3 regions of the Paenibacillus sp. PsM32 genome follow, and region 2 is predicted to be linked to each of the others. Evidence: riboswitches for the same ligand, from Rfam matches in the RefSeq annotation. Region 2 holds a riboswitch; each other region holds the start of a gene.
What was found. Region 2 has a riboswitch for cyclic di-AMP ahead of kdpF (K(+)-transporting ATPase subunit F). Riboswitches for the same ligand answer to the same signal wherever they lie in the genome.
Positions count from the first base shown of each region.

Region 1: another riboswitch for cyclic di-AMP. It lies ahead of QCD85_RS21960 (ubiquitin-like domain-containing protein); the one in region 2 lies ahead of kdpF (K(+)-transporting ATPase subunit F).
Region 3: another riboswitch for cyclic di-AMP. It lies ahead of QCD85_RS11090 (hypothetical protein); the one in region 2 lies ahead of kdpF (K(+)-transporting ATPase subunit F).

Region 1 is NZ_JARUWY010000018.1:13,034-15,307, forward strand. It holds gene QCD85_RS21955 (TatD family hydrolase) at 1-639, shown strand, start outside; cyclic di-AMP (ydaO/yuaA leader) riboswitch at 835-1,058, shown strand; gene QCD85_RS21960 (ubiquitin-like domain-containing protein) at 1,382-2,274, shown strand, end outside.
Region 2 is NZ_JARUWY010000010.1:100,019-102,292, forward strand. It holds gene QCD85_RS17975 (carboxypeptidase regulatory-like domain-containing protein) at 1-22, shown strand, start outside; cyclic di-AMP (ydaO/yuaA leader) riboswitch at 326-530, shown strand; cyclic di-AMP (ydaO/yuaA leader) riboswitch at 593-774, shown strand; gene kdpF (K(+)-transporting ATPase subunit F) at 1,023-1,103, shown strand; gene kdpA (potassium-transporting ATPase subunit KdpA) at 1,123-2,274, shown strand, end outside.
Region 3 is NZ_JARUWY010000004.1:226,044-228,317, reverse strand. It holds gene QCD85_RS11095 (oxidoreductase) at 1-661, opposite strand, end outside; gene QCD85_RS11090 (hypothetical protein) at 743-1,138, opposite strand; cyclic di-AMP (ydaO/yuaA leader) riboswitch at 1,260-1,437, opposite strand; gene QCD85_RS11085 (hypothetical protein) at 1,848-2,274, shown strand, end outside.

The DNA of each region.
Region 1 (2,274 bases), on a different contig from region 2:
CCAACCACAATGGAATTGGTAGAAAGTTACGAATTTATATATGCAGCGATAGGTTGGCATCCTGTAGATGCGATTCATATGCAACCTGGTGATCTCGAATGGATCGAATCGTTATGCAAACATGAGAAAGTAGTCGCTATCGGTGAGATCGGTCTTGATTATCACTGGGATACTTCATCAAAAGAAGTGCAACACAAAGTATTACGTGAACAAATTGGTCTGGCACGCTCCATTCATATGCCGATTGTGATTCATAATCGTGATGCACACGAAGATATTGTAAAGATTTTACGTGAAGAAAATGCACATGAAGTCGGAGGAGTAATGCACTCTTTTTCAGGTAGCTGGGAAACAGCTAAAATGTGTCTTGATATGGGCTTCCATTTATCGTTTGGAGGACCGATTACATTCAAAAATGCGAAGCAACCTAAAGAGGTGTTACAAAAGGTTCCGAGGGACCGTCTTTTACTTGAAACAGATTCCCCATTTTTGACACCACATCCTTATCGTGGAAAACGAAATGAGTCCGGTTATGTGACACTTGTAGCAGAAGCGGCAGCAGCGTTAAAAGGGGTATCACTGGAAGAAATTAGTACAATTACAACTAAAAATGCACTGGAACGATTTGGCATTCGATGAAAAACAGAGTAAATCACGCAAAAAACATCGTTAAACGGATATATGAATAAATTATCATCAAAAAATCGAAGAATATGACAACTTTTTAACCATTTATTCAGAAAAACGTGCTTGCTCGTCGCTTTACATGAGGGTTGGGTTCGGGATATTATTTCATCAGTGATTTAATCTTGCTGTTATCACGCAAGATTCCATGATTCGGTCTCGCTGAGTTTCCTGCATAGGAAAACGGGGGAACCAACATATGTCTTCAAGCCATTATTATCAGAATACCGAAGTCATTATGTATGATTCCTTTTACAGGGTCTATGGGGTGAATTGGAGGTACTCGCGCCATGAGCGGAGGAGCCTTCAAAGGGCAAGCAATACAATGTGTCCGAATCCGACAGCTAACCCCGTAAGCGATGCAGAGGCAACCTCGTATTTTCTAACGTTTTCCGAACTGTATTCAAATACGTCGGAAGCCAAGGAAAAGTTGCTCTTGCTCTTTTCCAGAGGCTTCTTTTGTTTTGGGCAAAAGGAAAAGGTATAGAGATACGATATTTGAAGCTTGATCTTTCAGATATTAGGTATGTCCCTTAGACTGACCATGGCGCAGGCATTTTTGAACATCACGAAAGATTATCACACAGATTCGATAATCTTATGCTTACGATCAGCCTGTGAAAATTCTGTTATATAGTCGCGTCATATACAATTACGTCACAGCTAGACGGCGAGACTATGAAGGAGGACGGAAGAAGTGGCAATTGCTCCTTTCGAAAAAACCCATGGTTCGCGCTCATCCAGCATGTCTTATGCGCTGAGTTGGAAGCAACAAAATCTACGCTATGTATTGTGGGCTGCATTATTGGTTATCGCTCTTGCAGCGATGCTATTGTCCCTACTTTATAATCAAGCGGGTAAAAATATTTCTGTTGTCATTGACGGCAAAGCACAAACCGTGGAAACACGTAAATTGATGCTTTCTCAACTGCTTGATGAAAATCAAATTAAAGTGGCACCACAAGATAAAGTGTCAATGCCGATGAATGGCGCACTTCAAGACGGCGATAAAGTTTATATTAACCATGCGGTTGCAGTAAACATTACGGCAGATGGTGGCACGAAGAAAATCTATACCACCTCTAAGACAGTTGGTAACACATTGGAGCAAGCTGGATTAACATTGTCAGGTCAAGATCAACTTACACCAGCAATGGAATCTTCAGTTCATGACAATATGGATATCAAGATTGTTCGCACCAAATCGTTTGTAGCGAAAAAAGTTGTAAAGATTCCTTATCAAACTGTTAAAAAAACCGATGCTTCTATGGTTGAAGGTAAAACAAAGTTAGTACAAAGTGGTCAAACAGGTAAAGTGGTTCAATACATCGAGAAAGTATACGAAGATGGAGAATTCGTCTCCAAACGTATGGTTGATAAAAAAACAACCGCAAAAGTGCAAGATAAGATTGTAGCAATAGGCACCAAAAAAGAAGAGCCTAAGCTTCTTGCAGCTGCATCATCTAGTGGAGGTTCCAGTAATAGTACTTCCAAAGCAGGTGTAGATTTTTCTTATGCGAAAGTACTGAACAATGTATCTCTTACTGCTTATTCGTCTCAAGAACCTGGTCTAGGTACAGTGACTGCTTC
Region 2 (2,274 bases):
TTATGAAATTTATACAGGTTGACATAACAAGGCAAAATAATAGGATGTTGCGTAACAAATGACATAATCGTTTTCAGAATTTACTGCAAAACAATGATGAATATCATGTAACTAAAATAAAAAAGTAGATAAACGATGAAAAAGAGAGAAAATAGGAGCCTGAGATAGATAACTTTTCAATAGTTATCTGAAAATGAAAGCTGTGATGATTCACAGCTTTTTTTGCGTCTTTTCTCAGCTTTACAGTTGACAAGGACAGGCGTATTATTCATTGCAGGCAGTTGATGAATACGATTCAGCAACTGATATAAATGAAGTTTCCAATGTTTGTTGATCGCTGAGTTTTCGGTATTAACCGAAAAACGGGGGAACCAAATTGCGATTTCACAAAACGGTGTGAGAGCCGGAATGTGAATCGTTGGGGTGAATCTGCATACTGACTTAACCATGGTATAGTCAGACAATGCAGTAGGGCGACTCTCACCGCCCGAATCCGACAGCTAACCTCGTAAGCGTGGATTAGGAGAGAAGTGTGAAGCTTGTGCCGATCTGACACAGTGTAATACGACTCTGTGTTTTTTGATATGTTAACAATGTCACAACGCTTAATTTTCATATGCATATGAAAAGCGGGGGAACCAACCGTTGATGAAGATAACTGATACGAAGAGTCAGTTACTACACAACATGGGGTGAATTCCGGTATCTACCGGAACGGGCGATCTTCCAGCCCGAATCCGACAGCTAACTCCGTAAGCGTATAGGGGAGAACTCCTAACCAGCAACTCGGCAGGTACACGATAAGTGTGCGTGTTTGTAGAGGCCTGGGGAAAAGTTCTGCTTTTCTCCAGGCTTCTTTTTTTATGCCTTTTTTAGCAAATGATTACTTACAAAATGAATGCAGGGAGTCTTACACACATGATGGATATACTGATGATTGGTTTAATGGTGATCATGACTTTAGGGTTGAGCGGGTTGCTGCAATGGGCATCTGTAGCTATCGGAGAAAGAAGGAATAAGCGATGACTTGGCTGCTGTGGATTATTATTGGTGGATTAACAATCTATCTATGTTATGCATTGATTTATCCAGAAAAATTCTAATGGGTCAGGGGAGAACATCGTGAGTATCTTTTCATATATCGGAATTGCAGTCACTATTATCATCGCTATAATTATTGCTCGGCCAACCGGACATTATATTGCTTATGCTTTTGAAAATAAACCCAATCGCTTGGATCGTTGGTTTTATCCGATAGAGAAATGGATTTACAGGTTCGGCGGTATCAAAAATGAAAATCAAACATGGAAACAGTATGCAGGAGCAGTTCTGATCAGTAATTCAGTGATATTGCTGATTACGTACATGATCTTTCGTTTCCAACATATTTTACCAATGAATCCAGCAGGGATTACCAATATGAGTCCTGATCTGGCATTTAATACAGCGATTAGTTTTATTACAAATACCAATTTACAACATTATAGTGGAGAAAGCGGATTGTCTTTATTTTCACAGATGACAGCGATCATCTTTATGATGTTTGTATCGCCGGCAACAGGGATTGCAGTCGCTATTGCATTTATTAGAGGAATCACAGGTAAGCCACTCGGCAATTTCTTTACAGATCTCGTACGAGCAATCACACGAATCTTGTTACCATTAGCATTTGTGATGGCAATTGTATTTGTAGGATTAGGTGTACCGCAGACATTGCATACTTTAATCACTGCGCAGACGTTACAAGGAACAGAGCAACAGATTGGTACCGGCCCTATAGGATCATTTCTAGCGATCAAAGAATTAGGTAACAATGGTGGCGGATATTTTGGAGCCAACTCTGCTCATCCTTTTGAAAATCCGGGCGGATTCAGTAACATGTTACAGATGTTAATGATGTTACTTGTACCGATGTCACTTCCATTTACGTATGGTAAAATGGTCGGCAACTCCAAACAAGGTAGAGTATTATTTGTATCCATGGTGATGATGTTTGTCGTCATGCTTAGTGTGTCTCTTGTCAGTGAATCTCAAGGGAATCCATTGATTAATCAATTAGGTATTCAACATCAGTCTGGATCGATGGAAGGGAAAGAAGTACGGTTAGGTGAAGCACAATCTTCATTCTACTCTGTCGTCACAACCGCTTCAGAGACAGGTGCTGTCAATAACATGCATGACACGTTAACACCTATTGGCGGATTGATTTCACTTGGGAATATGATGCTTAATACGGTATTTGGCGGTTCTGGTGTAGGGTTATTAAATATTCTA
Region 3 (2,274 bases), on a different contig from region 2:
TATATATGTGAGTACCTGACTTGGAGGTCTGAGCGATCCGATACATCGCTCGTGCAACGTCACTTGCTTCGATACCTCGATATTTGCGGAGAGGACCTATCATTAGAAATGATAGTGCTTGAGAGACTACAGCACCGAATTGCTCTCCTGCGCGGCTATTTTTGCGTTTGCCTAGCAATAAAGAGGGGCGAACAATCGATAATGAAGAATAACCAACTTGTTGTAACCGTTGCTCCATATCTCCTTTGGTACGTGTATAAAAAATACTGGATTTGGGATCAGCGCCCATCGAGCTGATCACGATAAACTGCTTGGCTCCTTGTTTGTACGCCACCATAGCGACAGACACAGGATACAATACATCAATCTCGATCATCTGCGCTTGCGTTCCTGCTTGCTTAATCGTTGTACCGAGACAGCAAAAAACATCATCTGCTTTCATCTCTGCTCGATAATCTTCTAATCTATGATAATCCACTACGATCTGTTGCAACTTCAGATGTTGTAGTTGTTGCACAGGTTCGCGGACAAGAGCAATCACTCGTGTATATTCTGTGCTATCTAATAACTGACGCAACAACTTTTTGCCCACAAGACCTGTTGCTCCAGCGACGAGTGCTGTTTTACCGATCACAACGATCATCTCCATTCTGCGCATCATCTTGGTTCTCTATCTTCTTTATTATCAAGATATCACCGACAAATTGCAAAATAAAATGATCGTTGGATCAGCAGTCTTTTTTTATAATAAAAACGAAGCGCTACTTCCATTGGTATGAATAATATAATCTGCACCCAAACCACGATAAATTAAGCGTGATTGGCTGCCTTCTGTAATGACATATAGCTTATCAGATGTCCATGCACGACAGATCTGGATATAACGACAACATAACGGTAGACTACGTTCAAATAAATAGATTTTGCCAATATTCAATTGCGGGATACGCCATAAGTCTTGTCGCTGAGTATCTATTACTAGAATATGCTCAATACCTATCTTTTCAAATCGAATCTGATCTGCCTGACTGTTCACTATAATAGCAAACGGTATTTTTTTAACTTTGAGTAATTGAATAAATTGCTCCCCTGCTACTGTAGCAGGCGATACCAGTACAAATTCCTGTTCGTACTCCATGCGTGTTCGCGCTCCTCCACTCATTGTAGACAACAAAAAAAAGCCGTTAGAAGAGGACCTCTTCATCAGCTTCTAAGACAGGAGCAAAAAAGCCCCTGATAATGGCATAGATGACTGTTGTCGTCTCTCTTATTGCAGCTTACGAGGTTAGCTGACGGATTCGGAAGTAAGAGTCTCCCTACAGATAGATCAGCCTGAGCTGTCATCTCTGATTCACCCCTGAATAGATCTTGTAATACCCTGTCTATTCGTATGGTTCCCCCGCTTTCTGAAAGGTCTAGATTTAGCCTTTCAGTCATTAAGCTGTAATGAACTTGAATGAAATCATACGCCCGCCTTTTTCGTTTGTAAAGCAGTCTGACTCTTCATAAGGAGTGAATTTGAATCAATTCCTTTATCTTTTGAGCAGTATGCTCTTATTTGCATCATTCCATCCTTTTTTTCTGCTGTTTGCGCAGTATTTATATAAAAGGTTGCATCAGCGAGCATGATAGCCATTAGAACGTGATTGAGTCCAATGAATCCGATTACATCGTTATTTTCAAGCATATAACGCCTATTAAAAGCTTAGATTTGATTTTACTTCTACCCTTAACGGTACTATGATTGCTAACAATATCTGACATCAAAAAAGTGTGCCGGCTACTGATTTATCTGGTTTTACTATGTATAGAGATAGCGATTTTATTTGAAGGAGTGTAGATTTGAGATGAGTTTAATTTCGCCGATAGCGCCTGCTAGCAACACTGTATCCACGGTGGATCTGGCTATACATCATATTCATTCGATTGAAGTGTTCCAGTATGATAATCATCTGCTCGCGTTACCTGATATGGATGGGTATCTGCATTGTGGGCTGTTAAAAATAGCAAGTCATGGGATTACCGGTTGGGCGGAATATTCGTTTACCGATCAGGTTCAACATTTAGACCTGGTGAAATGGTGCCGGGTATTCTCTACGCTGAAAAAATGCTCGTTACAGCAAGCACAATCTCATATCGCTCAACATCATGCTAGCTGGGGAGATGTACGTAGTCAGGTGATGGTAGAGGCTTTAACTGATCTATGCAATCGACTACAAGATCCGCCCGATGTATGGGCATCTTCTGATATACTGGTGAATCATGCTTTTTTGT